Methanobrevibacter smithii ATCC 35061: one gene and its partners. The protein of the gene in region 2 binds, or shares a complex with, the protein of the main gene of each other region. Links are inferred from orthologs where the notes say so. Each region holds a gene or a part of one and is shown on either strand. Other genes may lie near its edges.

Region 1 (6,062 bases), 340 kb from region 2 along the record:
ATACGATTTTTTAATTATTTTTTTCACGATTATTAAATTATTTGTTAAACTGATATTTTGCACTCTTAGTTGTAAATACTAAGTTTTAAATTGTTGAAAGAACTGTGTTTTGAAATCAAAACATTTGAATCTATTACTTTTGCGTCTCGTAGATTCGCTCTATAAATGGAGGTTATTTAATGGAAGACGACTTTAAGCACTTGGTGCGTATTTCTAGAAAGGATGTAGATGGTAATAAAACCATTGAACAAGCTTTAACCGAAATCAAAGGTGTTGGAATATCTTTATCCACAACTATGTGCCGTACTTTAGATTTAGATTCTGAAGCTCAAATCGGTTATATCGCTGATGAAGATGTTTTAAAAATTGAAGAAATTTTAGAAAACCCACAGAAATTTAATATTCCTAATTGGATGTTAAACCGTAGGGAAGACTATGAAACTGGTGAAAATATTCATTTAATTGAATCAGATCTTGACATGACTTTAAGAGATGATTTAAACAGAATGAAGAAAACCAGAAGTTACAAAGGTAGAAGACACGAAGCAGGTTTACCTGTTAGAGGTCAAAGAACTAAATCTACTTTCAGGAACAGTTCTTCAGTTGGTGTAAAACGTTCATAAGCATGAGAACTTTTTTTATAATTAATATTACTCAATAATTTTTTTACAATGATAGTATTAATTTAATTATTTTTATAAAGGAGATGTTTTAATGGGACAACCTAGAAAATCAAGGAAAAAGTATAATACACCGCCACATCCTTGGAATGCAGAAAGAATCAAAAATGAAAATAAATTGATGACTAAATACGGCTTAAAAAACAAAAAAGAAATTTGGAAAGCTGATACTTTAGTTAGAAGATACAGTAGGGAAGCAAGATACCTACTCGGGTTCGATATGGACCAAATGCAAGATGAAAAATTAGAATTATTAGGACACTTAGCTAGAACCGGTGTTTTGCCTGAAGGTGCAGCACTTGAAGAAGTCTTAAACTTAACTGTTGAAGATATCTTAAGAAGAAGATTACAAACTATTGTTTACAAAAAAGGTTTAGCTCGTACTCCTAAAGAAGCTAGAATGTTTGTTGTACATGGTCACATAACTTTAAACGGTAAAAAAATCAATTCACCAAGTTATGTTGTATTAAAAGGCCAAGAAGATGAAATTGGATTTTATCCATCATCACCTGTAGCTAAACAGATTGAAGAGTACAATAAAAACAAAAATGAAAAAGCTACTGAGGAATAAAGGGTGTAATTATGGCAAAAGATGAAAAATGGGGTATAGCTAATATTTACTCATCATACAATAACACTATTATTACTGTAACAGATATTACTGGTGCTGAAACCATTTCCCAATGGTCAGGTGGTAAAGTTGTTCGTGCAGATAGACAACAAGCTTCACCTTTCGCAGCTATGGCTGCAGCAACTAGAATAGCTGATGATGCTAAAGAAAAAGGATTTGTTGGCTTACATATTAGAGTAAGAGCTCCTGGTGGAAACGGACACAGAAGTCCAGGACCTGGTGCACAAGCTACTATTCGTGCTTTAGCAAGAGCTGGAATTAAAATTGGTAAAATAGAAGATATCACTCCTATTCCTCACGACGGTACTGGAAGACCTGGTGGTAAAAGAGGAAGAAGAGTCTAAGAAGGGTTTAATATGGAGATAGAAGTTAAAAGTCAAACAGATGATGAAATTGTTTTCATTGTCCGTGATGCAGAAGTACCTTTTATTAATGCTATTAGAAGGTGTGCAATGGTAAATGTACCTAAAATAGCTATTGAAGATGTAAATATCATGAGAAATGATTCAGCTATGTTTAATGAGGTACTTGCTCATAGGCTTGGTTTAACTCCTTTAGTTTCTAACATGGATGCAATTGAAGGTTTACCTTTACCTGGTGATGATGATTACGAGGAAAACAATAGTGTCATGTTTTCTTTAAAAGAAGAAGGACCTAAAGTTGTTTATTCTAAGGATTTAATATCTTCAGACTCAAAAATTAAACCAGTATATGATACCATTCCTTTAGTAAAACTTAAAGAAGGCGAAAAACTCAATATTGAAGCAGTTGCAAAAGTTGGATATGGAAAAGAACATGCTAAATGGATGCCAACTACTGTATGTGTTTATAAACAATATCCTGAAATCACTTTTAATGAGGATGTGGGAATTGATTATGAATGTGCTGATGCATGCCCAAGAGGTGTTTTAAAATCTGATAAAAGATCCAAAGAGATTAAGATTTTAGACATTGAAGACTGTGCTATGTGTAAAAGCTGTGTAAGAGCTTCAATTAGAAATGCACAATCTGAAGGAAAAGATGAAAGCTACATCAATGTAGGATATCATGAAAATGATTTTATATTTAGAATAGAAACTGATGGATCAATGCCTCCTAAAGAAGTTTTATTGCAAGCTTGCGATGAATTAGGTGAAAAAGCAGATAAGTTTATCAGATTTAGTGAAGGAGGAAGTAAATAATGGTTAAGAAAATTATCAAAACAAATCCTAACCTTATTGAACTTATTAATAAACTTAATAAAAAATCAAAAACAGAAAATGCAGCTATTTGGAAAGATGTTGCTAATAGACTTGGAAGGTCTAACAGAAGAACTGCAGAAGTTAATTTATCAGATATTGCAAGGTATGCAAATGCTGATGAAACTGTTTTAGTACCTGGAAAAGTATTATCTAACGGTGATTTAACAGAAAAAGTAAATGTTGCAGCATTTAAATTCTCACAAAAAGCACAAGAAAAAATTGAAAGTGCTGGTGGAGAATGTGTCTCAATTGATGATATAATGGAATCTAATCCAAAAGGAAGCAACATTAGAATCATGGAATAAGATGGATGTGTTGTTATTATGATTATTGACGGAGAAGGATGCGTTTTAGGAAGATTAGCTAGTGTAACTAGTAAAAATCTCTTAGAAGGCGAAGAAGTAGTAATTCTTAATGCTGAAAAGATTATGATTACTGGTAATAAGGATTGGGCTTATGCAAAATACAAACAAAGAGTAGACAGAGCAAGTATCTCTAACCCTCGTGATTTAGGTCCTAAATATCCTAGAAGACCAGACGATATATTCAGAAGAACTGTAAGAGGAATGTTACCTTATAAAAAATCTAAAGGTAGAGTTGCTTTCAAAGGTTTAAAAGCATATGTTGGTGTACCTGAAGAATATGCTGATGCTGATCTTGTTGCAGTTCCTGAAGCAGAGTACAACAACCTTAAAAAAGGTATTGAATTAGGTGAAGTTTCTAAACTTTTAGGAGCTACCTTTTAGATAAGTGGGTGTGTGATTATGGTTAAAGTTATTCATACAAGTGGAAAACGTAAAACAGCTATCGCAAGAGGTACTGTTCAAGAAGGTACTGGTAAAGTAAGAATAAACAGAGTTCCTTTAGAACTTTACTCCCCAGAACTCGCTAACTTAAAATTACAAGAACCATTAACCTTAGCTGGAGATTTAGCTAATGAAGTGGATATTAACATCCATGTTGTTGGTGGAGGAGTAATGGGTCAAGCTGAAGCTGCACGTATGGTAATTGCTAAAGGACTTGTACAATGGTCTCAAGATATGAATTTAAAAGATAAATTCATACACTACGACAGAACTATGTTAGTAGGTGACCCAAGACGTTCAGAACCTAAAAAATATGGTGGTCCTGGAGCAAGAGCACGTAAACAAAAAAGTTACAGATAATTTTTCTGTAATTTTATAATTTTTATTTAAAAAATTAAAAAGATGATATAAATGATTCCTATAAGATGCTTAAGTTGTGGAAAACCAGTATCAGCTTACTTTGATGAATATAATAAAAGATTAGCTGCCGGTGAAAAATCAAAAGATATCTTAGATGACTTAGGCTTAAACAGATATTGTTGTAGAAGAATGTTAATTTCTCATGTTGAAACATGGGAATAGGTTTTTACAAGTTGTAGGGATATATTTTTACTTATAAAATTAATCTTGGTAAACGGTAATACCTAAAAAATGGAAGTAATATTCATGACTACAGAAAATTTAACAAGGTTTGAAAGAGCTAGACTTCTTGGAGCTAGAGCAATTCAGATTTCAATGGGTGCTAAACCATTAGTGGAGATTGGTGACTCATTGGATCCTATTGATATAGCTTATGAAGAACTCAAAGCTGGAGTTTTACCATTAGATGTAATAAGATATGATGAATAAATAGTTTATTCTATTTATTTCATTATTAAATTATTTAAAAAAAATAAAAAATACCAACATAACTCTATAAAGAAATTTACTAATTTTTTATGAGTATAGGTTATATGGTAATAAATTAATTGACACTGAGGTGTTTTTTTTGGATAGTATAATAGAAGATGTCCAGGTTCGTAAGATTTTGGACAGCAGAGGAAACCCAACTGTTGAAGTAGATGTAATTACTTGGAACGGGTTTGGTAGAGCTGCTGCACCAAGTGGGGCAAGTACTGGTTCAAGAGAAGTAGTATCATTCCCTGAAGGTGGAGTGGACGTAATTGTAAGTGAAATTGAAGACATTATCGCTTCTGAACTTATTGGAATGGATGCTGAAGATATAGCTACTATTGATGAAGTTTTAAGAGAAGTCGATGGAACTGACAATCTTTCAGCTATTGGTGGTAACACTACTGTAGCTGTTTCCATGGCTGTAGCTAAAGCAGCTGCTGCATCATATAACATGCCGTTATACAAATTTTTAGGAGGAAACTTAGTAAATGAATTACCTTTCCCTCTCGGAAATATGATGAATGGTGGAGCACATGCAGGAGTTAATGCACCAGATATTCAGGAATTTTTAGTAGTTCCTGTCGGTGCAAAAAATATGGTTGAAGCAGTATTTGCAAATTCAAGTGTTCACAAAAGATTAAAAGAATTAATCCAAACCAAAGACTCCAATTTCACTGGTGGAAAAGGAGACGAAGGTGGATGGGTACCTAACATTACTAATGATGCTGCTTTGGAAATTCAAGCTCAGGCATGTGAAGAAGTTGGTGATGAACTTGGTATTGAAATCAGACCTTCCTTAGATATGGCTGCTTCTGAATTATGGAATGCAGATGAACAGAAATATATTTATGCTCAAGATGGTATCAAAAGAGATACTGGAGATCAAATTGACTTTGTAAAAGACATTATTGAAACTTACAACATGTTTTATGTAGAAGACCCATTTGACGAGTCTGATTTTGACGGATTTGCTCAATTAACTTCTAAAGTTGGAGACAAATGTCTTATTTGTGGTGACGATTTATTCGTAACTAACAAAGAAATTTTAGCTAAAGGTATTGAAATGAATGCGGCTAATGCAATCATTATTAAACCAAATCAAATAGGTTCTTTATCTGAAACTTATGCTACTGTAAAATTAGCTAAAGAAAATGATATTGTACCTGTTGTTTCCCACAGGTCTGGTGAAACTACTGATGCAACTATTGCTCATTTGGCTGTTGGTTTCGGTTCTCCTATGATTAAAACCGGAGCTATCGGTGGAGAAAGAATAGCTAAATTAAACGAGCTCATCCGTATTGAAGAAGAACTTCCTAATCCAAAAATGGGTGAATTTTAGACAAGCTTATTGGAGATTTGGATATGCCTATTGTAACTATTAATTATGATAAGTGTAAAGGTATTGATTGTGCAGAATGTGTTGACGTTTGCCCAATGGAAGTTTTAGTTCTTGAAGGGGACAAAGTTGAAATTGTAGATCCTGAAGACTGCAGTTTCTGTGAAGTTTGTATGGATGTCTGTCCTGAAGAATGTGTCAATGTTGAAGATGATGATTAAATTTATTTAAAAAAAATTATTAAAATATATTATTAAATTAAGGTGATTAATTATGTCCGAACTTTTAATTGAATTAGATAACTACTTAGCAGCAGGTTTACATATCGGAACCCAACAAAAAACCAGCGATATGGAAAAATACATATTCAGAGTAAGATCTGATGGTTTATATGTATTAGATATTCAAAAAACTGATGAAAGAATTAGACAAATTGCTAAACTCTTAGCAAGATACGACCCAGAAGATATTTTA
Region 2 (5,856 bases):
CTGCCACTCCAAACATTGATAAATTTTACTGTGTTGGAACAAGAGCTGAAGAAGTAGCTTTAAGATTAAAATATGCAGATTTTCCAACATCAAAAATCGAAATTTGCCATTCAAAAGATCAAAGCGATGTTGTTGGGTGTGTAGAAGAAATTGTAGCTGAAAATGATAAGGCATATATTATTGGAACATTCACGGCAATGCCTGAAGCTAGAAAAGTACTTATGAAACTTAAAGGGGAAAAAGCATGAGTTTTGAATTGAACATTGTTGATATGTATTCCGATATTTTAAATATCTATGGGGACATTGGTAATTTAAAATGCATTAAAAAAAGATGTGAATGGAGAGGAATCAAGGTTAATCAAAAAAGTTACTCTCTAAATCATGATATGGATTTTGATTATGAGGATATTGACTTAATTTTAATTGGAGGAGGTTCTGACAGAACTCAAAGTATTGTTTCCAATGACCTTTTAAAACAAAGAAATGACCTGGAAAATTATGTGGAAAATGACGGAGTCATATTAACTGTCTGTGGCAGCTATCAGATGTTTGGGCATGAATATTATGATGTTAATGGGGATAATGTCTCTTGTCTTGAAATATTTGATATTAAAACGGTAAGTCAGGAAAATAGGTTAATCGGCAATATTTTAATAGAAAATAATTTAGGTTTGGCCCCAAAAGAAGTTGTGGGATTTGAAAATCATGGTGGAAGGACATTTCATAATTATAAAACCTTAGGTAATGTTATAGCAGGGCATGGCAATAATGATGAAGACGGTGAGGAAGGAATGATTTATAAAAACTTTATTGGAACATATTTGCACGGTCCTTTTCTACCAAAAAACCCTCACATTGCGGACTATTTAATATTGAATGCTATGAAGAATAAGTATAATGTAGATTCAATTGAAGAGTTAGATGATGAAATTGAATTTAAAGCACATGATGTTATGGTTAACAGATTGAAATAATCTGTTTAATCCTCTTTTTTAGAATTGCTGTGGTTTTTTAAATACTGACCTAATGTTTTATAAGTAATAAAGATAAAAATATAATTATCTAATTAATAATTAATAAATTCTTATTAGAGGATTATATATGTTCAAAGCGGAATTAAGTGATTCTAGTATATTAAAAACCAGTTTTGATGCTATTTCATCTATTGTTGATGAAGTACAAATCCAAACTGATAGTGAAGGTATGAGGTTAGATGCCTTAGACCGTAGTCATATAACATTCGTACATTTAGAATTAAAAGCAAGTTTATTTGATGAGTATGTTTGTGATGTTCCTGAAAAGATTAATATCGATACTGGGGAATTCATGAGTGTTCTTAAACGTGCAAAATCTCAAGATAGAGTTATCATGTCTTTAGATGAAGGTAATTTCATAATTACTTTTGAAGGGGATGCTACAAGAACTTTCAAAATAAGATTGATTGATATTGAATATGATAATCCTACTCCTCCAGAACTTGAACATCCTGCATCTTTCAAAGTTCACTTTGGAATTTTAAAGGATGCAATTAACGATATTGATATTTTCTCAGATAAAATAGCTCTTCAAGTTGATGAAGATTACTTTAGAGCATCTGCTGATGGTGAATTTGGTGATGCAAGTGTCAAATACCTTCATGGTGAAAATATCAACACTCAGGAAAAATCTTTATTCTCACTGGACAAAATTAGGGAAATGCTTAAAGCAGACAAATTCTCTGAAGAAGCTGAAATCGGTTTAGGTACTGACATGCCATTAAAATTAACTCTCAATATGGTTACTGGTGATGGTAAACTTAGTTTCTTACTTGCTCCAAGATTAGAATCAGATGAATAATTATTTCATCTATAAACTTTTTTTTATTTTTATATTAAACTCCTCAGAGATGGTATTAAGTGGATCAATTCTTTCAACAATTACGTAAAATTCAAAAAAAAGAGCGTAGTAACGGTACATTGGCCCGTGTAGAAGACTCTTTTTATAAGGATATTCATAAATATTTGGATGAGTTAAGAACCCATATAGGCAATGATCCATTTGCTGCAGAACAGTATCTGCTAAAAGATACTCAAAGAATAGCTACTGAAATTTGTGAAAGACGTGAACACAAAATTACTGATGCAGCGGTTGTTAATATTCACAGGTCTTACCATTTATTTGCAGGCAAACCGCAATTTGATTTAATTGACACAACACCTCTTAATTTAACTCCCGAGGAAGAAAAATTTTACTTTTCTTTAATTGATACTTTAACAAATCATAGAAAAAGCATTTCACTTGAAAAACTATCTTCTGAAGAAGATATTCCAAATGAAACCAAAGCTCCTATTAAAGAAACTCCTAAACCTCAAAGCACTACTTTAGATAATGGAGTTGAAAGTTCTCAGGATGATGCGGTTTTAAATAGAATCGATGAAATTTCCAAAGCGAAAGTAATTACTGATGAAAAGGCAGAGCCGATTGAAAAACAAATTCAAAAGTCAAATATTAAACCTGCTAAAGTTGAAGATGATATATCTGAGTTAGCAAGAGATAATGATGAATTTGTTGACTTGGAATCTATAAAAATAGCTAAAGATTCAGAACTAGTTACAATGCTTGTATTTGATGATGTTGATTCTATTGTTGGAGTTGATGAAAGAGTTTATGGTCCCTTCAGACCACAAGATCTGGTAGTTTTACCTAAAATCAATGCTAAAATTTTTGTTAAAAATCATAAAGCCCGTTTTGTTAAAATCTAAACCTTTAAATATTGTAAAGAATATAAATACAAACCGTATCTATTTGTGATAATAAGAAATTATATTTTTTATATAATTTGGATTTCTGCTTTGTGTAAACGGAGTATGTTACAATAAAGTTTTAATCCTCTAGATCTTTGATATTTTTCAGACTGGATAAAATTCTCATATAGATTTATAATAATTTAATTAATCGGACACTTTTTAGTGTAAAATTTAATGGTGGAAATATGAAAATACCAAAAGAAAAAAGAACTTACTGTCCACATTGTAAAAAACACACAATGCATGAAGTACATACTGCGAAAAAAAGAAAAGCTAGTGAGTTAAAATGGGGACAAAGACAATTCAGACGTGTAACTGCTGGATATAGAGGTTACCCAAGGCCTTTACCTGCCGGAAACAAACCAGTTAAAAAATTAGATTTAAGACTTAAATGTAAAGAATGTGGAAAATCTCAAATTAAAAAATCATTCAGAACTGGTAAAGCAGAATTTGTAGCTAAATAAGGTGGTTAACATGGTTAGTAAAGGTAGAGGAAACTTTTTAAAAGTAAAATGTTTAGATTGTGACAATGAACAAATCATCTTTGATCGTGCTGCATCAGATGTAAAATGTATCATTTGTGGTAAAACACTTGTCAAATCTCGTGGTGCTAAAGCTAAAATTATGGCACATATTGATAAAGTTTTAAACTAGATTCAATCGAAATTTTTTAATCTAGCTTATTATTTTTTCTATTTTTTTTTAAATTTTTATTTTATTTTTGGTGATTATATGGTAAGGAAAAATCAAGAATGGCCTGACGAAGGAGAACTTATTATTGGTACTGTTTATAAAGTTCTTAACTATGGGGCTTTCGCAAAATTAGAAGAATACCATGGTAAAGAAGCTTTTATTCACATTTCTGAGGTATCTTCTGGTTGGGTAAAAAATATCAGAGACCATGTAAGAGAAAATCAAAAAATAGTTTGCCGTGTTCTTAGAGTAAATCCTAAAAAAGGACATGTAGATGCTTCTTTAAAAAGAATTAGGGAAGATCAAAGAACTAAAAAAATCCAGCATTGGAAAATTGAACAAAAAGCTGAAAAATTCCTGGAATTATCTGCTAAATCATTAGGCAAATCTTTAAATGATGCTTACGATGAAGTAGGTTATGAGCTAATGGATATTTTCGGTGATGTTTACGGTGCTTTTGAAACAGCAGCTGATGATGGTGCAAAATCTCTTACTGATGAAGGTATATCTCAAGAGTGGGCTGATGCTATAACTGAAATAGCTAATAAAAATATTACTCCTCCTGAAGTTCATATCAGCGGGTATGTTGATATTGAAACTTTCGTCCCGGATGGTGTTGATGTCATTATTGAAGCTCTTAAAGCAGCTGAAGATAATGGTGACGAAGAGGAAGAAATCAAGGTTCAATGTGTTGGTGCACCAAGATATAGGATAACTGTAAAATCCACTGATTACATTTTGGCTGAAAAAGCTCTTAAAGCAGCAGCTGACAGATGTATTGAAATAGTTGAAGCTTCTGAAGGAAATGGTTCTTTCTTAAGAGAGTTGGATAGCTAGATTTTTATGAATATGAAAATGAACAAATGTCCTGATTGTAAAATTTATACAATGGAGGATGCTTGCCCTCAATGTGGCGGTGAGCTTAAAGTTATTTATCCTCCCAAATTTTCTATTGAGGATAAATACGGAAAATATCGCCGAATATTAAAAAAAGAAGCTATGAATAAAAAGGATGATTAGATGGAAATCACACAAATTACTGTTTTAGAGGATGTTGAATTAAACAATCCTGTTTTTATAGAAGCATTGCCAGGTATTGGTCATGTAGGTAAATTAGCTGCAGATCACATGATTGATGAATTTAATGCTACTAAATTTGCAGAAATTTATTCTCCAAGTTTTCCTCCTCAAGTTTTTGTTGGGGAAGAAGGATTAATTGAAAACATGATTAATGAATTATATTATGTTAAAAATGTTGGAGAAGACAATTTGGATATCATTATTCTTGTTGGAAACACTCAAGCTTTATCTCCTGAAGGTCAATATGGTGTATGTCAGGATATATTAAACTTTGTTAAGGGTAAAGGAGCTAGTAAAATATTTACATTAGGTGGAATGGCTACTGGTCAACCTGTTGAAGAATCTAAGATTTTTGGAGCAGCTACTGATGAAGAAAACATAGAACTTTTAAAAGAAGCGGAAGTTGAAATAAGATCTAATGACGGTGGAATTGTTGGAGCTTCCGGTTTGTTTTTAGGTTTAGGTCTTCGTCAGGAAATGAATGGTATCTGCTTAATGGGTCAGACTCCAGGATATTTCATTGATGCGCAGTCAGCTGAAGCTATTTTAAATAAATTGGCTGTTTTACTTAATTTTGAAATTGATACTGATAAATTGGAAGAAAGAGCTGAAGAAACTAAAGAAATGTTGGCTAAAGCTCAACAAATGGAACAAGACATCATTAACAAAGCTAATGCTAGCAGTAGTGATGATTTAAGATATATTGGATAAATATATCATTTTTTTTACTTTTTTTTAAGATTTGGCTGTTTTAATAAAATGAGGGGGTATTAATCATGAAAGTAGCTGTTATTCCAGATGCTGCTATGATTGTAGTTCCATTAATTGAAAAGAACGGTCATGAATATATATCACCAACAAATTTCTCAAAGTATAATAATATGGATGTTTCCGGTGGAAAATGTGATGATACTCAGGCTCCATATACTTTAAATAGGGATAATATTTTACTGGGCAGTTCTTATTTTTCAAATGAATTGCCTTCAGGAATCAAAGGTCGTTTAACATTATTTTCCAGGGTTTTGGAATTGGCAGATGCGTTTATTGTCATTGGAAAAAGACCTGATCATTATAAAAAAATGTATGATGTATTAAATGAATTGATTTTATTTGGAGGTTCTGGATGTTCTAATGAACGTAAATTGGTAATGGCTTTGATTAAAGATAAAAAAGTACCTATTTTGGAATTGGCTTATCCAACAACCAGAAATGATTTGATTAATGTAATTGATAGAGCTAATGATTTTTTAAAAAATTTAACTTCAATTAATGGAATAGTTAATGAAGATAATCTG
Region 3 (6,074 bases), 920 kb from region 2 along the record:
TCTACATATGATGACGGCGACCCTATGGATATTCTTGTTCTTATGGAACAACCTACATTCCCAGGATGTCTTATTGAAGCAAGACCTATTGGAATTATGGGTATGATTGACGGTGGAGACAAAGATTACAAAATCTTAGCTGTACCTGAAGACGATCCACGTTTCAGTGATGTTCAAGACATCAGTGATGTTCCATCTCATTTATTAAAAGAAATTGAACACTTTTTCTCAGTTTATAAAAATCTTGAAGGAAAAGTTGTTGAAACTAAAGGCTGGGAAGGTAAAGAGTCAGCTAAAAAAGAACTTTTAAGATCTTTAGAAATGTATAAAGAAAAATACGAATAGAGGGATTGTTTTGTATTACATGACTAAAATTGAGGATACTGTAAGAATACCACCTTATAGATTTGATGATCCTCTTGAAGAGGTAGCTATTCAAACTTTAAATGATACATATAACGGCCGTTTAGATAAAAAATTAGGTTTACTTATTTGTGTTAATGAAATTGAAGAAATTGGTGAAGGTAGACTCATCATGGGAGATGGAGCTTCTTACCATAATGTTGTGTTTAATGCAATATTCTTCAAACCTGAACAGCAAGAAGTTATTGATGGTGAAGTAATAGAAATAGCTGAATTTGGTGCTTTTGTCAGAATTGGACCTATGGACGGTTTGGTTCATGTTTCCCAAGTCACTGATGATTATATTAATTACGATTCTAAAAGAGGAGCACTCCTTGCAAAAGAATCTAATAAAACTTTAGATGAAGGAGATTTAGTTAGAACAAGAATTGTAGCTATCAGTCTTAAAGATAACTCTACCAAAAATACTAAAATAGGTCTTACCATGAGACAAAATAATTTAGGTAGATTTGAATGGATTGAAGAAGCTAAAAATAAAAATAAGAAGGCTAAATCATGAATGCATGTACAGTTTGTAAATATATTACTAATAAAGAACGTTGTCCAGTCTGCGGTAACCCAACTTCAGATAACTGGAGCGGTCTTTTAATAATTACAAAACCTGAAGAATCTGAGTTAGCTAATGAATTAAATATAGATTTAGCTGGCGAATATTGTTTAAGAGTAAGGTAGAAGGTTTTATTGTGTTACGTTTAGATGCAGAATTAAATAAGGATACTATTTCAAAGCTTAAAAAACCGTTAGGTAAATTATATCCTCACTTTGAAGATGCTATTGAAGAAATTAAATCTTCTGAGTTTTTAATTTCTGTTGGTGATGCAACTTTTAATAATCTTACCAAATATGAATTATATCCTGACATTGGTATAATTGATAATTTAATTCAAAGAAAAAATCATAATCATGAAGTTATCAAGGCAGAAAATATTTTAAAAGCTAAAAACCCTGCAGGGACCATTACAGATGATCTATGGGAAACCATAGGCCAAGCTATGAAGTTATCTGGTGATGGAAATTGTCATGTAATTGAAGTAGACGGGGAAGAAGATCTTGCAGTTCTTCCTTGCATCTTAATGGCTAGTGATGAGACTACTATCTTGTACGGTCAACCAAATGAAGGTTTGGTACTTTTAAAAGTTTGTGATGCTAAAGATTATGCTCAAAATCTTATTGATACCTTTATTAAAGAATAAAAGAGGGTTAATTATGGAAATTGATATTTTTGAAGATAAGGAAAATAAAGTTTTTAACAGAAGAGAAATAAAATTCTATGTTGAATATGAAGGAGAAGCTACTCCAAAAATTACCGATATCAAAAGTAAATTAGTAGCTTTATTAAATTCTAAAAAAGAATCTACTGTTGTAGATAATGTACAACCTCACTACGGTGAACCTAAAGCATTAGGTTATGCTAAAGTTTACGAAACTGTAGAAGATTTAGAATACATTGAAACTAAAAGTGTAATAGCTAAAAATACTGAAGCTTCTGAAGAAGCTGAAGAAGACGAAGAATAAGGTGATTCTAATGGTAAAAAAATCTGATCTTTACAAAGTAGACGGAGATAAAATCGAAAGAAAAAACCCAGTTTGTCCTCGTTGTTCTGACGGTGTATTTATGGCTGATCATGGTAATAGATACGCATGCGGTAAATGTGGATACACTGAAATGAAAAAAGATTAAACAATCTTTTTTTTAACTATTTTTTTTATAAAATTTATTTTTAAGAAGGGAGTCTTGTGAATTTAAGAAGTGGTAGACTTAAAACAGAAATGACTGATGAAGCCGCTGAATATACTTCATCACTTGAATTTGATAAAATTATTTTTGAAGCTGATATTAAAACCAATTTTGCACATACTTTGATGTTAAAAGAAGAAAATATTATTGATGATGAAATAGCAGATAATATTTTAGGTGCTCTTGACCAGTTAAAAGAAGATGGCTATAATGAGCTTGTTTTCGACCCTTCTGTTGAAGATATTCACATGGCTATTGAAAATTATGTTACTGATAAAATAGGTCCAACTGCAGGTTTTATGCATACAGCCAAATCACGTAACGACCAGGTAGCTACTGATGTCAGACTGGTTCTTCGTGATAAAATTACCGAAACCCAAATCGGTATTTTGGAATTTATGGAAGGGCTGGTTGAAAAAGCAGGTGAGCATTTGGAAACTGTTTTTATAGGTTATACTCATCTTCAGCATGCACAGCCAATTACAATAGCTCATCATTTGATGGCTCATGTACAGGCACTTAAAAGAGATTATGAACGTTTGGAAGATACTTATAAACGTGTCAATTTAAATCCTTTAGGTTCAGCAGCTATGACTACAACCAGTTTCCCGATCAACAGACAGTTAACCACTGATTTGCTTGGTTTTGATGCTTATCTTGAAAACTCAATGGATGGTGTTTCTTCAAGGGATTTCATTTCAGAAACAGTTTTTGATTTATCTGCATTATGTACAACATTATCCAAAATCTGTGAAGAACTTATTTTATGGAGTACTTATGAATTCGGTATTATAGAAATGGCTGATGAATATTCATCTACATCATCTATTATGCCTCAAAAGAAAAATCCTGATGTTGCTGAACTTGCAAGAGCAAAATCAACAATTGTCAACGGTGAACTTGTAACTATTTTAACTATTTTAAAAGCAATTCCTTACACCTATAATAGAGACTTGCAGGAAATCACTCCTCACTTATGGAATGCAGTTAAAGTAACTCAAGACACTTTATCAATAGTTACAAAAATGTTGCTTTCTGTTAAATTTAAGGAAGACAGATGTTTGGAGTTAGCCGGAACTAATTTTGCTACAGCTACTGATTTGGCAGATATTATGGTTCGTGAAAAACAGATTCCATTTAGGACAGCTCATAAAATTGTAGGCAGAATAGTCAATGAAGCTACTGCCAGCGGATTAAAAGAAGCAGACATTACATCAGAATATATTGATGATATAGCTTCAGAACTTGGTTTTGAAAAATTAGGTCTTGAAGATGATTTGGTTCAGAAAGCTTTAAATCCTTTAGAAAATGTTAAAATGAGAACTGTTCCGGGTGGTCCTTCTCCTGCTATGGTTGAAATAGCTAGAGACAATATTAAAGAATTTTTAAATGAAGAATTTGAGAAAAAAGGAATTTAATCCTTTTCCAATTCTTCATCTTCATCTGTGTTTTCTTGAGGATGTTTTTGTGATTCAAGATAGGCTTCACGTATTTCCTCAGATAACTCCTCATTACCTTCTATAATCGGACCTGTGTAATCACAGTCATAGCATTCCCAGGTTGACCAGTTTTGAGGAATAATCCATTTTACTTTTTTTGATCCACAACGTGGGCAGATTTTAAATAACATATTCATTAATTTTACCTATGCTCTATTTAATCTTTTGTATTGTAGAAACTCCATATCAAATCAAGAGCTTCCCCTACTTCCAGAGCTGAAGACCTTGTTTCCCGTAATATTCTTTGAATGGAGTATTTTTTTAAATATGGGTATTTTCTATGGACTTCGTATAACAGAGGGCATCCGAATCCGCTAAATGACTGCAAATCAAATTGCTGTGTTAGGGATTTGTTTTCCTGTTTTCCAACAGCTAAACTTGCAGGTAAGTTAAGGCGGTACAGGCCTTTTTCCTGCGGGGTTATGCATTGTGTTCCTGTTGAGAGCATATCTCCAAATATGACTATTGGGATATTATTGTTTATTGCATATTGATTTATTAGTTCTTCAGTATGTTTGGAGCATCTTCCGCAGGGATGGAATCTTCCGTTTAGGGATTCCCTGATTATTTCACTGTAATCTGCTTTTATATATTCATGACCTGCATTCAGCTGGTCAGTTAATTTTTTGATGTTTCTTTTATACTGATTTGGTAAAATAATAGTTCCCGGATCAATTGTAACCGCTGTGGGATTGAATCCCAGGTATTTTGCTAAAATTAATGAAAAACTGCTGTCAACTCCACCGGACAGGGCAACTACTGCTTCTGTTTTTTCAGATTCTTTAAATACATTGCTTTCAAAATAGCTGTTATAGTCAAAGCTGTAGATGTTTTCTAATTTGGAGCTTAGAATTTTTTTCAGGTTCTGGATTCCTGTTAAATCAGAGTTAAATTCATCCAATGTTTTTTTGGAAAGTTTAAGTTTGTATTCCTTGGTCAGGTAATCTCCGTAGCTTTCCACATGGATGCTGTTTATTTTTAATTTTTCTCTTAGCTTTCCAACTACCCATCCGCCTTTTCCGATAATTGCAGATTTGTCAGGTCTGTCCTGGGTTATTATCCATAATTCGTTTTCCTTTTCGTTGTAGTAAATGTCTTCAATATGGATTTCAAGCTCTTCATGACCTATCTGTTTTCTTACCTGATTTATTTCTTCTGTCAGTTTTTCTTTAGTATACAAGTTTTTCACCAAATTTGCAATATTTTTCTTGATTGTCTAGTAAATAATATATACTAAGATATTATTAAATATAGTTTAACAGATATCATATTTTTAAATTAAATGAAGGTGCGATAAAATGGTTAAGTTTTTAGGAGGATTGGGTGATAATCGAGTAAAAAATGTAGAAACACCTACCTTTCTACCTGAGGACAATATAAGATTCGGTGTAGAATATTCTCCGGACTCCAGACCTCCGGTTATTGGAAGAAATCATACAATTCGTTCCAATTCAATTATCTATAATGATGTTGTAATTGGGGATAATTTCAGAACAGGTCATAATGTTGTTATTCGTGAGAATACAAATATTGGGGATGATGTTTTAATCGGAACAAACACTGTAATTGAAGGTGAGGTTATAATCGGAAATGACGTCAGCATTCAGTCTAATGTTTATATTCCTACCAATTCAGTAATTGAAGATAATGTTTTTATCGGACCTTGTGCCTGTTTTACTAATGATAAGTATCCTGTAAGAATTAATTATGAATTGCAGGGGCCTAAAATAAGAAGGGGAGCTTCTATTGGTGGCAACACTACATTTTTATCCAATGTTGAAATCGGTGAGGGATCTATTGTAGCTGCAGGAGCCATTGTTATTCACAGTGTTCCTCCGTTTTATTTGGCTATTGGAACTCCTGCAAGAATCAAGCCTCTTCCTGACCATTTGAAAGTTCCAAACAAATTATAGTTTGCATATTTTCGAACAAATTTCGAAAGGATTATATACTAGTTTTAATAAGATAAATAATTGTTTAAATTAAATAATTTAAATAGGAATAAATTTTAGAAAGGAGATATTATGTCTAAATGGAAATGTAGTGTATGTGGATATATTTACGACAGTGAAAAAGGCATACCAGAAAAAGGCATTGAAGCAGGTACAGAATTTGAAGATTTACCTGATGACTTTAAATGCCCAAGATGTGGTGCCGGCAAAGCTTTGTTTAAACAGTTGTAGGTTTGGACAAAAGAAATTGATTCTAAATTATTTAAGGAGGAGTTATTATGGCTTATGTATGTAAAGTATGTGGATATGTTTACGAAGGCGACGATTTTGAAGACTTACCTGATGACTGGGTATGTCCTCTTTGTGGTGTAGGAAAAGACCAATTTGAAGAACAATAATTATTTATTCTTCATTTTATCTTTTTTAAAACCTGCTTATTTTTAAAATTAACCTTAATCTTAT
Region 4 (6,022 bases), 340 kb from region 2 along the record:
CAAAAAAGTCAGCTTCTTTAAAATTAAACATTCCTGCAATAATATTGCTTGGGAATTGTTCGCATTTATTATTGTACATTAAAACAGCATCATTATAGAATTGTCTTGAGTAAGAAATTTTATCTTCGGTTTCTGTTAATTCGGATTGTAATTCTTTGAAATTTTGGTCTGCTTTCAGTTCAGGGTAATTTTCAGCAATAGCAAACAGTGATGTTAATGCACCAGTTAAAGCATTGTTGGCTTCACTAACTTCTTTAACGCTGCCTGCATTCATCAAACCGCTTCTTGCTTTGGTTACATTTTCAAATACATCTTTTTCATGACCTGCATAACCTTTAACAGTTTCAACAAGATTTGGTATTAAGTCATTTCTCCTTTTGAGCTGAACATCAATTTGAGAATAACTGTTTTTAACTCTGTTTCTTGCATTAACAAGGCCATTATATCCGCTAATGAGATATAATACAATAGCAAGTATGATTATTATAATTACTGCTAAAATAATCATGGTTGTATCCATATTTTTTACTCCTTTTTATTATTAATTTATATATTGATTGAAGTTTTATTAATATGTTGTTAATGGATTGTATTATTTTTTAAAAAATATTTGGAGTGGTTGGGAGATATTTAAAAATTGATAATTTTGAGTATTTATAGTAGTTTTTATATAAATATTAAGTAATAGATAGTGAAACTAAAATTGTGAGAAGGTATTAGTTTCAAATAAATAAATTAGAATGATAAAAATGTTATATGGAATTGTAGATATTGGTTCAAATACCATCAGATTAAAAATATATGAATATAAAAATAATAAAATCAAATCTGTTTTTTCTAAAAAGAAAACAGCAGGGCTTATTGCTTATCGTGATGACGGTAAATTAAACGATGAAGGAATAAATATTTTATCATCAATATTAAATAAATTTAATAAAATTATGAATTTATTGAATGTTGCCAGAAGATATTTCTTTGCAACAGCCAGTTTGAGAAATATTTCAAATACTTATGAGATAATTGCTTTTATAAAAGAAAAGATTGGTGTGGATATTCATATTCTTGATGATGAAACCGAAGCACAGCTAAGTTTCAATTCAGTTAAAAGCACAGGACTGAGCAGTGACGAGGGGATTCTTATTGATGTTGGTGGAGGCAGCTCTGAAATAATTGTTTTTGAAAATAAAACTCCTGTTGATAAAGGAAGTTTGCCTGTGGGATCTCTATCATGCTATGAAGATTATGTTGGAATCATGTTTCCAAATAAAAAGGAATCCGAAAATATTGAAAAAAGAGTAATTAAAGAAATTGAAGATTTGGGTTTGGTTAAAACTCATAAAAAATATTTGTTTGGTGTAGGTGGAACTGTAAGAAATCTTAAAAAATTATTGGTTCATCTCAATTTCATTAATGAAAAAAAAGATGCATTTCCAGTTTATTTGTTGGATGAAGTGTTGGATGAACTCAAATATAACAATAAAGAAGACTTTAATAAAATATTGAAAGTTAAGGCTGAAAGAATTCATACACTTGTGCCAGGAATTATAATTATTAAAACAATTGCAAAGTATTTTCATGTGGAGAAAATATGTGTTTGTAAAAATTCCATAAGGGAAGGAGTTTTATATTCACTTTTGGATGCTGAGGGATTATAATGAAAAAAAGGGATTATTCATACACTCAAAACAGGGAGCTGTCCTGGCTTAAATTTGATGACAGGGTTTTAAAAGAGGCAAAAGACAATACTGTTCCGCTGCTGGAAAGACTAAATTTCATATCTATTTTCACAAGCAATTTAGATGAGTTTTATATGGTCAGATGTGGAAGTCTTTTTGATTTAACTCTTATTGATGAAGATGACTGGGATAATAAGACTGGCTGGAGCCCTCAGGAGCAATTAGATGCCATATTTAAAGCTACTAAACCGTTATATGAAGAAAGAGATTTGATTTTTGATGAAATAGCTAAAGATTTAAGAAAATATGGTATTGTTAAACATAATTTCAATGAGTTAAATAGTAAGTTCAGACAGTATGCAACCCAGTATTTCTATGAAAATGTAGCTCCATTATTATCTCCTCAAATAATTGATTCTTATCATCCTTTCCCTCATATGGCAAATAAAAAGTTATATATTTATTGCATTTTGGAAAGGGGGGCCAGCAAGAAAAAAAATTCAAAAGAATACATTGGATTAATTCCAATTCCATATTCTCTGCCTGATTATGTTAAATTTCCGGATACAAATGAATTTATTTTAATGGAAGATTTGATTTATGCATTTGCTGAAGGTATTTTTACAAATTATAGGGTTAAATACCGGACTGTAGCTGCAGTAACAAGAAATGCAGATATAAACCTTCAAGATACTCCTATTGATGAGGATGAGGATTACAGACATTTCATGAAAAACATTCTTAAAAAAAGAAAAAGGTTGTCACCGATAAGATTGGAGTTTTACAAAAGCAATGATTCCACATACACCAAATATCTTAGAAAAGAATTGGGATTACATAAAAACCAGGTTTTCCTTACACAATCTCCAATAAATCTTGATTTTATTCATGATTTTATAAAAGAACTTCCTGGTGATGTAACTGATGATTTAACTTTTTTAGAGTTTACTCCTCAAAGGACAAGTCAAATTGACCCAAACAAATCATTGTTTAAGCAATTGGACAAGAAAGATATTTTGTTATTTTATCCATATCAAACAATGGACCATTTCCTTGATTTTTTAAAGGAGGCAGCGAATGATCCTGAAGTTTTATCAATTAAAATAACTTTATATCGTGTTGCAAGAACATCACGAGTTATTAAATATTTGATTGAAGCTTTAGATAATGATAAAGAAGTAACAGTTTTAATTGAGCTTCGTGCAAGATTTGATGAGAAAAACAATATTCATTATGCAGAATTGCTTGAAGAGGCAGGATGTCAAATATTGTATGGTTTTGTAGATTATAAAGTGCACTCTAAAATATGTACTGTAACTAAAAAACATAATGGAACTATAAAGCAGTACACACAAATTGGTACTGGTAATTATAATGAAAAAACAGCAAGGTTATATGTTGATTATTGTTATTTAACATCCAATCAGGAAATTGGAGATGATGCTACTGAATTCTTTAAAAATTTAGCATTGGCTAATTTACAGGGTCATTATAATAAGTTTCTTGTAGCTCCTACTTCTTTAAGGTCAGGAATCATGAATTTGATTGATAAGGAAATAGCTAAAGCTAAAAATAATCAGCCTGCTGAAATTTTGATGAAAATGAATTCATTTACAGACAGGAGAATCATTGATAAAATAGCTAAAGCTTCAAAAGCAGGTGTTACAGTAAAAATGATTATTCGTGGAATTTGCTGTATTATTCCGGGGCTTAAAGATAAAACAGACAATATTGAAATTCGTGGAATCGTTGGCAGGTATTTGGAACACTCCAGAGTCTATGCTTTTGGTGTTGGTGAAGACAGGATTTTATATATTTCAAGTGCAGATATGATGACAAGAAACACTGCAAAAAGAGTTGAAATTGCATGTCCTATTGAAGACAAAGCTATAAAAGCAAGAATTCTTGAAGATTTGGATATTATGTTAAAAGATGACATCAAAGGCCGTAGAATAAATTCCGACGGGGATTATGAATGCATACAGCAGGCACGTCATATCAATTCACAGGAATTTTTCCAGCAAAGAGCTATTGATGAAATGAAGGATGTTAAAGTTAAAAAAGATAATCCTAATTTTTTAAATTCTATTGTTGATAAAATTAAAAGTATTTTTAATTAAATAGTTTATAATGAAATTTTTATAAAAATTTCATTTTGATTCCATTTTCTAACAACTTTTAAATTTTAGAAGTTAGATATGCTATTATTAATCTTATTTTAACTTAAAAAAATCAATACCTTTATATAGGTAGAAAATTAAATATATTGTTATCATGTTAATTAGTGTTTAACATGATAGGCTAAGTATTTTTTATTATACTTGGAGCTATTTTAAGCAATAATGCCGAGATAGTCTAGCCTGGTAAGGCGCGAGACTGGAAATCTCGTGGGAGCTTTTCCCTCCTGGGTTCAAATCCCAGTCTCGGCGTTTATTAGTTTTTAACATACGATTTTTTAATTATTTTTTTCACGATTATTAAATTATTTGTTAAACTGATATTTTGCACTCTTAGTTGTAAATACTAAGTTTTAAATTGTTGAAAGAACTGTGTTTTGAAATCAAAACATTTGAATCTATTACTTTTGCGTCTCGTAGATTCGCTCTATAAATGGAGGTTATTTAATGGAAGACGACTTTAAGCACTTGGTGCGTATTTCTAGAAAGGATGTAGATGGTAATAAAACCATTGAACAAGCTTTAACCGAAATCAAAGGTGTTGGAATATCTTTATCCACAACTATGTGCCGTACTTTAGATTTAGATTCTGAAGCTCAAATCGGTTATATCGCTGATGAAGATGTTTTAAAAATTGAAGAAATTTTAGAAAACCCACAGAAATTTAATATTCCTAATTGGATGTTAAACCGTAGGGAAGACTATGAAACTGGTGAAAATATTCATTTAATTGAATCAGATCTTGACATGACTTTAAGAGATGATTTAAACAGAATGAAGAAAACCAGAAGTTACAAAGGTAGAAGACACGAAGCAGGTTTACCTGTTAGAGGTCAAAGAACTAAATCTACTTTCAGGAACAGTTCTTCAGTTGGTGTAAAACGTTCATAAGCATGAGAACTTTTTTTATAATTAATATTACTCAATAATTTTTTTACAATGATAGTATTAATTTAATTATTTTTATAAAGGAGATGTTTTAATGGGACAACCTAGAAAATCAAGGAAAAAGTATAATACACCGCCACATCCTTGGAATGCAGAAAGAATCAAAAATGAAAATAAATTGATGACTAAATACGGCTTAAAAAACAAAAAAGAAATTTGGAAAGCTGATACTTTAGTTAGAAGATACAGTAGGGAAGCAAGATACCTACTCGGGTTCGATATGGACCAAATGCAAGATGAAAAATTAGAATTATTAGGACACTTAGCTAGAACCGGTGTTTTGCCTGAAGGTGCAGCACTTGAAGAAGTCTTAAACTTAACTGTTGAAGATATCTTAAGAAGAAGATTACAAACTATTGTTTACAAAAAAGGTTTAGCTCGTACTCCTAAAGAAGCTAGAATGTTTGTTGTACATGGTCACATAACTTTAAACGGTAAAAAAATCAATTCACCAAGTTATGTTGTATTAAAAGGCCAAGAAGATGAAATTGGATTTTATCCATCATCACCTGTAGCTAAACAGATTGAAGAGTACAATAAAAACAAAAATGAAAAAGCTACTGAGGAATAAAGGGTGTAATTATGGCAAAAGATGAAAAATGGGGTATAGCTAATATTTACTCATCATACAATAACACTATTATTACTGTAACAGATATTACTGGTGCTGAAACCATTTCCCAATGGTCAGGTGGTAAAGTTGTTCGTGCAGATAGACAACAAGCTTCACCTTTCGCAGCTATGGCTGCAGCAACTAGAATAGCTGATGATGCTAAAGAAAAAGGATTTGTTGGCTTACATATTAGAGTAAGAGCTCCTGGTGGAAACGGACACAGAAGTCCAGGACCTGGTGCACAAGCTACTATTCGTGCTTTAGCAAGAGCTGGAATTAAAATTGGTAAAATAGAAGATATCACTCCTATTCCTCACGACGGTACTGGAAGACCTGGTGGTAAAAGAGGAAGAAGAGTCTAAGAAGGGTTTAATATGGAGATAGAAGTTAAAAGTCAAACAGATGATGAAATTGTTTTCATTGTCCGTGATGCAGAAGTACCTTTTATTAATGCTATTAGAAGGTGTGCAATGGTAAATGTACCTAAAATAGCTATTGAAGATGTAAATATCATGAGAAATGATTCAGCTATGTTTAATGAGGTACTTGCTCATAGGCTTGGTTTAACTCCTTTAGTTTCTAACATGGATGCAATTGAAGGTTTACCT
Region 5 (5,935 bases), 400 kb from region 2 along the record:
TTAAAATTGAACCGAAACTTCCCGCCATAACTGCTCTTAACTGAGCAAACTGGTCCACTGCTGCAGAACTCAAACCATATAATGGTATTTCAGTTAATATAAAGTATAATACCAAAATAAGAGCAGTCCATTTAAGTTTTTCATTAAAATCTTCATGATGAACAGGAGATTTTACTTCTGGTAAAAACCTAAATAATGGCTCTAAAACTTTTAATGATGACATTTTATTCCTCTAATAAAAAAGAAAAGAAAAAAAGAAACTATAATTCGATAGCTTCTCCTCCCATTTCTTCAATTTTTTCAATAGCTGAAGCAGAAAATTGAGGTGCTGAAATAATGAAAGATTTAGTTATTTTACCTTTAGCTAAAACTTTATCATAACCTAATTCAGTAACATCAATAACAATGGAATCTCCATCTTTAGATGCTTTACCGCTTTCAATTAAATTATCAGCTTGTTCTTCCAAGTAACTTAAATTAACTGGATTTACTTTTTTAATCATTTTTTGAGGTCTTTTGAATCCATGTTTACCATAATGGTCTGGGTCAAATTTTGCAGTCCAAGTCCAATGTTGTTTGGAAGCTCCTGCATTACCTCTACCACCTTTGTTACCTGCACCTCTACGTTTTTTGGTACAGCCTCCACCGTTGGATCTAGAACCTCTGAGTTTATTAATTTTACGTTTTGATCTAATCATCTTATACACCTAAAGCATTCTTTCTGCAAGATCTTTAATATTTTCTCCCCTGTAACCTAAGGATCCTCCTTCTTTAACAGAAAGACGGATGTCTTCGTATCCTTTTCTTGGAGGGTGTAAACGGAATACAGGTTTAATATCTAAGTCCATTAATTTAACTTCGCCAGCAATTACAGCTTTAGCTAATTCATCAATATTTTTGTAATCGGAATTTTCAGCTACATATTCATCAGTAACTTTGTTGTTACCAGTGAATTTACCTCTTTTAGCAATAATTTCAGCTAAAAGATCTGCATCAATTTCACCCCAAGTGATGTAATCCTTAGCTTTTTGAAGCATACCGTTGTAACTTGGAGTATCTTCAACTAAAACTGCATGGCTAATTCTGTTAAGTCTTAACATGTCTAAAGTATCAGCGATGTTTTTAATAACACCAGTAGTTCCTCTAACTCTTATAACTAAAAACATATTTAATCACCGTCTAATATTTAACTCCCATTTTCTTAAGGTCAGCTTCACTAGCTTTAACAGCACTTAAAGTTTTTAAAGCATCGAATATAGCATTAGCAAAGTTTACAGTAGTTTGGGTTTGACCGAAAGATTGAGACCATACATCTTTAATACCAGCAAGATTTAAGATAGTTTTACCGACGTCTCCAACTACTAAACCTACTCCAGCAGGTGCAGGCATAAGGGAAACACTTACACTACTTGCTTTACCTTGTACTTTGAAAGGTACAGTGTGTTCTTTACCACAAACACAACCCCAATCTCCACAACCTCTTCTTACTTTAATAAGGTTGTATTTAGCATTGTCAACAGCTTTTCTGATAGCTGGACCTACCTCTTTAGCTTTTCCTTGACCTAATCCAACATAACCGTTTTTGTTACCTACAGCAACAATTACTCTGAAGTTAACTTTCCTACCAGATTTGTGCATTCTTTGAACTAAGTTAACATCCATTACTTCTTCTTCTAAATCTGGAACTAAAGCATCTACAATTTCTAATTCCATTATAGGAAGACCTTTTTCAAAGATTTCATCAATATCTGTAATGGTTCCTTCTTTAACTAATTTACCCATTTTAGTTTTAGGTTCCCATTCATCTATATTAAAACTCATAGTTATTCCTCTGCCTCATCGATATTCTTTTTGGTTTCTTCAAAGTTTTTAGGTAAATCTGCTGGTTGAAGACCTCTTTCTAAATACTTTGAGAATAATTTTGCAATTTCATCATCATCTAAAGACTCAGCATAGTTTGCTACATGTTCTCCATTAATACGGGATTCATCTGGTAAAACAGCTTCACCATAAGGGATATCTAAACCTGCATCTACAGCACCTTTAAGAGCTGCAAATACTTTAGATCCTTTAATAGCAGATTTTAAACCAATGTCTAAAATTGCAGAGTCAACACCTTTAGCTAATGCTCTTTTAGCACAAAGGTAACCAGTTAAATATACTGCAGAAGTATTACTTGCCCCACCTAAGTAACCGTAATTAGCTAATTGTTTACTTACTGCAGATGCTAAGGTAATATCTCCTTCAGGAGCATAATCAATAACTTGAACAGTTGCATGAGCATTAGAAAGTCTTACAACTAAACGAGATTTGTCATAATCGACTAATTTCATCCTAGCTGCGTAATCAGTTTTTCCTTCTCTTCTCCTTCTAAATGGTACTTTATAATTTGATCCTTGAGCCACGTTTATTCCTCCTATTTAATTAAATCATGGTCACGAGCATATGTTTTCATGTAAGATTTACTTCTGAAAGCACCACCCTTAGCCATTTTATATAATTTACGGTATGTAGTAGCATCAATTTCGTTTGCATCACGCATTTCTTTAAGGTCTTTTCTTAAAGCTCTAATTGTAGTCATCCATTCTTGTTTTTTAGGATTACGAGCTTTTTTAGCTCCTTTTACACTACCTCTACCTTTCCTTTTTCCTTTTTTCTTTTGTTCTGCTAATTTTTTAGACCTGTAGCTACTAATACCTTTTTGAGGTTTAGCTTTAATAGCTCCATTATTTATTAACTGCTTTACACCTTCCCTAGTAATTGCCATGGATACTTCTTCCATTCTTTCAGGATCAATCCATACACGATTGAGTCCTACTTTAAGTATACTAGCAGCTAATCTTTTTTGAGTTGTAAGATTCATATATATAATCCTCCATTTTCAGCATAGCTGATAAATTTAGATAAAAATCTAAATTCCCTTTAAATCAGAAAAATCAATTCAAAAAACCCGGAATTGATTCAACTTGAATAAATGTGAATATAATATTTATTTATTTAAAACTTTAATACCTAATTCTGATGCTTTTTCTAACATCAAGTCTTTTTTCCTTTTACCGATAGAAGCGCTTATTCTTGCAGCGTCAGTAGCTGGGTTTAAGTCTTCTAATTCCGCCATATTATGAACAAGAACATCATTATAACCTGAAGGATGTAAGTCCCTAACAGCTCTAGGAGTTCTATAACCGATAGCAGGCATATCAGGTTTTCCTGCTTCGTATCTTCTCATTTTACTGGTTTTACCCCTAGGACGTCTCCATTTGATTCCAAGTTTTTTATAACGAGCATATTCTTGTCTTTTAAATCTTTTATTAGCCATTTAATCACCAATTCCCTATTCTTTGCTAATTAAATATATTCCATCTTGGAATACTCTAGGATCTCTTCCTTTAATTTTAGTTGCTTGTTCCAAGTTAGCCATGGTTTGACCAACATGTTCCTTATTGATACCAGTAATTGTTACCTCATCACCTTTAACTACTACTTTAGCACTACCTACTACTTTAGCAGTTCTTGGATGTCTTTCCCCGAGGAAATTGTCAATTACTACAACGTCTTTGTTTACTTTCACAGTCATTGGAAAGTGAGCAAATACGATTTTCATATGATATTCAAAACCGTCAGTAACACCAGTAATCATATTACTAATGTGAGCTTTTGTGGTTCCAATCATTGCTTTATCTTTTTTTCTTGGGAATGAAGTTTCTAAAACAACATTGTTTTCAACTTCAGTAATATCCACGTTAGGATATGTAAATTTTCTGGAGTCTTCTCCATTAGGTCCTTTTACAGTGACCTCATTATTATTAATTATAACTTCAACGCCTTCAGGGATTTCAATTTCTTCCCTTATAGCTGCAGCTACTACCATTTTATCACCTAATACATGTAAGCCAACAAACGTCCGCCAATTCCTCTTTCTTTTGCCTCATAATGAGTCATAATTCCTTCAGGAGTTGTAACGATTAAAATACCAAAGTTTTTTGCTGGCAAATATCTTTTTTCAAATTTCTCAAATTCATCTTTTTTAACAGCGTGACGAGGTTTGATAACACCACACTTGTTAATGTTACCTTCTAATTCTACTTTGAATTGACCTGCTCTGTTATCATCAATATATTCAAAATTACCAATGTAATTTTCTTTTTGCATTGTGCTTAAAACTTCTCCAATTAATTTGGATGCAGGTGAAATAACACAAGAGTCTTTTACTTGTAATTCGTTATTTCTAATATTAGTTAAAGCATCAGCAAGTGGATCCATGAGACTCATATTAAAACACCTCTAATTATATTTTTTAAAACCTATTTTAGGAGCTATTTCCCTAAAACATTGTCTGCATAAGCTAAGACCGTACCTGCTAATCATAGCAGAGTGGTCTCCACAACGAGTACATTTTTTTGCAGCTTTTCCATATTTTCTTGGCAAAATATCACCTTAACATTTATTCAGTCACGTAATTGACATTAAAATTATCTTCCATGTATTTCATAGTTTCTTCTTTAGAAATTCTATGTTTTGCTGGAACTTTCTTTTGTTGGATTCTTCTTTTAGCAATCCTGTAACCTGGTTTTTCAAAAGTAACAGATACATTCATACCAAAAATACCAATATCAGGATTATATTTCATACCTGGAATATCAATATGTTCTTTAATACCGAAGGAAAGATTTCCTTGAGCATCAAATTGAGTAGGTTTGATATTTTTATTAATTCCTTCTAAAACCATTTCAATAGCTTTATCAGCTTTTTCCCCACGTAAAGTTAATTTACATGCGATTGGTTGACGTTTTCTAATACCAAATTCAGGGTTGGTAACTTTAGAAAATGTTTTAACTGGAGTTTGATCGAACATTTGTTCTAAAAGGGTAATAGCACGGGATAATTTTTCACCTGCTTCACCGACACCAATGCTGACAGTAGCTTTAGAAATTTGTACTTCGTTCATTGGGTTCATTTATTAACCTCCAATAAAGATATTGCTGGTGCATCTTCACCAACTACAAATGCATAATCTTTTAAAGTTAAAAATTCATCTTTAGCACTATTTTCAATAATAATAGTGTTCGGATTAGAAGATTCGTTTACAATAATTTCAGAAACTGTACCTAATTCACCAGTGTGTTTACCACCAGTAATGAGTACACAAGCACCTTCTTTTAATTCGAAAACTTCATTGATTTCGTGATCAGGTACTTTTAAGTCAATAACATCTCCTACATTGTAATCATTTTCATCAATAATTACGTTTTTACCATCATGAAGGTTTACTTGGATTTTTCCACCTTTAATAGTAGATTTATTAACTATTTTACATAATTTAGAATCGTTTTCTTCAATTTTATTTAATTGTAATCTTCCTTTTTTATCTAAAAGCACTCTATAAACTTCACCAGTTTTTGGGATTTCAATAATATCCATGAAACCAACTGGGAATTTATAATCTTTAATTACTCTTCCATCTACAAGAACATTACCTGAGTTGATGATTCTTTTAGCTTCCCTAGAATTATCAGCTAATTTTAAAATATCTCTAATAACTAAAGTTAAAGATAAAGAATTCTCAATAGAATGTGAACCTGCTGAAGGTTTGACAGTCCAGGTATCTTCTTTAGGATGAATAGGCCAAGTTTTTGGTGCTTTGTATGTTTTTAAATGTTTTCTAGATCCCATTTTAGCCATTTTAATTGTCTCCTGTTACATTTTTAATTCTTCTATCGTCATCCATATCTGCATCAATAATCATTACGTTAGATGGATCTACTGGAAGGAAAACTGCAGTTCCGTCAGGTTTTGATAAAGTTACTTCTTCAATAGTTATTTTGTATGAACCATAGTCCACACCTAAAACTGCACCTTCATGTCCTTTAAAATCTCCACGGAGAACTTGAACTTTGTCTCCTTTCCTAATAGGTAAAGACCTTTTACCAATATC

What was found.
Region 1: MSM_RS05735 (region 2) and MSM_RS07185 share a complex: the UniProt entries of both Methanocaldococcus jannaschii proteins name them as parts of the 30S ribosomal subunit. The link is inferred for Methanobrevibacter smithii ATCC 35061 from one-to-one orthologs.
Region 3: MSM_RS05735 (region 2) and MSM_RS00940 share a complex: the UniProt entries of both Methanocaldococcus jannaschii proteins name them as parts of the 30S ribosomal subunit. The link is inferred for Methanobrevibacter smithii ATCC 35061 from one-to-one orthologs.
Region 4: MSM_RS05735 (region 2) and MSM_RS07175 share a complex: the UniProt entries of both Methanocaldococcus jannaschii proteins name them as parts of the 30S ribosomal subunit. The link is inferred for Methanobrevibacter smithii ATCC 35061 from one-to-one orthologs.
Region 5: MSM_RS05735 (region 2) and rpsE share a complex: the UniProt entries of both Methanocaldococcus jannaschii proteins name them as parts of the 30S ribosomal subunit. The link is inferred for Methanobrevibacter smithii ATCC 35061 from one-to-one orthologs.

Annotation. Positions count from the first base shown.
Region 1 is NC_009515.1:1,454,757-1,460,818, forward strand. The notes cover bases 1-2,958. They hold MSM_RS07185 (30S ribosomal protein S11), read left to right. Parts: upstream 1-1,262; coding sequence 1,263-1,655; downstream 1,656-2,958. Other genes in these bases: MSM_RS07175 (30S ribosomal protein S13), read left to right, coding at 180-623; MSM_RS07180 (30S ribosomal protein S4), read left to right, coding at 715-1,251; MSM_RS07190 (DNA-directed RNA polymerase subunit D), read left to right, coding at 1,668-2,492; MSM_RS07195 (50S ribosomal protein L18e), read left to right, coding at 2,492-2,857; MSM_RS07200 (50S ribosomal protein L13), read left to right, coding at 2,876-2,958. Also shown: more of MSM_RS07200, read left to right, coding at 2,959-3,298; MSM_RS07205 (30S ribosomal protein S9), read left to right, coding at 3,317-3,718; MSM_RS07210 (DNA-directed RNA polymerase subunit N), read left to right, coding at 3,770-3,940; MSM_RS07215 (DNA-directed RNA polymerase subunit K), read left to right, coding at 4,010-4,207; eno (phosphopyruvate hydratase), read left to right, coding at 4,347-5,591; MSM_RS07225 (4Fe-4S dicluster domain-containing protein), read left to right, coding at 5,615-5,809; rpsB (30S ribosomal protein S2), read left to right, coding at 5,862-6,062. UniProt on the Methanocaldococcus jannaschii protein: Located on the platform of the 30S subunit.
Region 2 is NC_009515.1:1,110,463-1,116,318, reverse strand. The notes cover bases 2,101-4,852. They hold MSM_RS05735 (30S ribosomal protein S27e), read left to right. Parts: upstream 2,101-3,262; coding sequence 3,263-3,442; downstream 3,443-4,852. Other genes in these bases: MSM_RS05720 (proteasome assembly chaperone family protein), read left to right, coding at 4,502-4,852; MSM_RS05725 (RNA-protein complex protein Nop10), read left to right, coding at 4,325-4,501; MSM_RS05730 (translation initiation factor IF-2 subunit alpha), read left to right, coding at 3,521-4,318; MSM_RS05740 (50S ribosomal protein L44e), read left to right, coding at 2,974-3,252; MSM_RS05745 (DNA replication complex subunit Gins51), read left to right, coding at 2,101-2,743. In the rest of the region: MSM_RS05760 (MurT ligase domain-containing protein), read left to right, coding at 1-248; MSM_RS05755 (type 1 glutamine amidotransferase), read left to right, coding at 245-976; pcn (proliferating cell nuclear antigen (pcna)), read left to right, coding at 1,104-1,838; more of MSM_RS05745, read left to right, coding at 1,898-2,100; more of MSM_RS05720, read left to right, coding at 4,853-5,272; MSM_RS05715 (DUF2112 family protein), read left to right, coding at 5,338-5,856.
Region 3 is NC_009515.1:184,934-191,007, reverse strand. The notes cover bases 557-3,526. They hold MSM_RS00940 (30S ribosomal protein S27ae), read left to right. Parts: upstream 557-1,948; coding sequence 1,949-2,104; downstream 2,105-3,526. Other genes in these bases: argH (argininosuccinate lyase), read left to right, coding at 2,161-3,526; MSM_RS00945 (30S ribosomal protein S24e), read left to right, coding at 1,630-1,938; MSM_RS00950 (GTP-dependent dephospho-CoA kinase family protein), read left to right, coding at 1,107-1,616; spt4 (transcription elongation factor subunit Spt4), read left to right, coding at 919-1,095; MSM_RS00960 (DNA-directed RNA polymerase), read left to right, coding at 557-922. Outside these bases: MSM_RS00965 (inorganic diphosphatase), read left to right, coding at 1-345; more of MSM_RS00960, read left to right, coding at 365-556; more of argH, read left to right, coding at 3,527-3,579; MSM_RS00930 (eL43 family ribosomal protein), read right to left, coding at 3,576-3,797; MSM_RS00925 (ATPase), read right to left, coding at 3,818-4,849; MSM_RS00920 (acyltransferase), read left to right, coding at 4,959-5,573; MSM_RS00915 (rubredoxin), read left to right, coding at 5,685-5,843; MSM_RS00910 (rubredoxin), read left to right, coding at 5,891-6,010; MSM_RS00905 (YigZ family protein), read right to left, coding at 6,022-6,074.
Region 4 is NC_009515.1:1,450,636-1,456,657, forward strand. What follows is about bases 3,105-6,022. They hold MSM_RS07175 (30S ribosomal protein S13), read left to right. Parts: upstream 3,105-4,300; coding sequence 4,301-4,744; downstream 4,745-6,022. Other genes in these bases: MSM_RS07165 (RNA degradosome polyphosphate kinase), read left to right, coding at 3,105-3,796; MSM_RS07180 (30S ribosomal protein S4), read left to right, coding at 4,836-5,372; MSM_RS07185 (30S ribosomal protein S11), read left to right, coding at 5,384-5,776; MSM_RS07190 (DNA-directed RNA polymerase subunit D), read left to right, coding at 5,789-6,022. In the rest of the region: MSM_RS07155 (LemA family protein), read right to left, coding at 1-520; MSM_RS07160 (Ppx/GppA phosphatase family protein), read left to right, coding at 741-1,655; more of MSM_RS07165, read left to right, coding at 1,655-3,104. UniProt on the Methanocaldococcus jannaschii protein: Located at the top of the head of the 30S subunit, it contacts several helices of the 16S rRNA.
Region 5 is NC_009515.1:710,403-716,337, forward strand. The notes cover bases 1-2,831. They hold rpsE (30S ribosomal protein S5), read right to left. Parts: upstream 1,822-2,831; coding sequence 1,180-1,821; downstream 1-1,179. Other genes in these bases: secY (preprotein translocase subunit SecY), read right to left, coding at 1-223; MSM_RS03690 (uL15m family ribosomal protein), read right to left, coding at 261-698; MSM_RS03695 (50S ribosomal protein L30), read right to left, coding at 708-1,166; MSM_RS03705 (50S ribosomal protein L18), read right to left, coding at 1,824-2,405; MSM_RS03710 (50S ribosomal protein L19e), read right to left, coding at 2,417-2,831. Also shown: more of MSM_RS03710, read right to left, coding at 2,832-2,863; MSM_RS03715 (50S ribosomal protein L32e), read right to left, coding at 2,990-3,319; MSM_RS03720 (50S ribosomal protein L6), read right to left, coding at 3,335-3,871; MSM_RS03725 (30S ribosomal protein S8), read right to left, coding at 3,880-4,272; MSM_RS03730 (30S ribosomal protein S14), read right to left, coding at 4,285-4,428; MSM_RS03735 (50S ribosomal protein L5), read right to left, coding at 4,445-4,957; MSM_RS03740 (30S ribosomal protein S4e), read right to left, coding at 4,954-5,682; rplX (50S ribosomal protein L24), read right to left, coding at 5,684-5,935. UniProt on the Methanocaldococcus jannaschii protein: With S4 and S12 plays an important role in translational accuracy.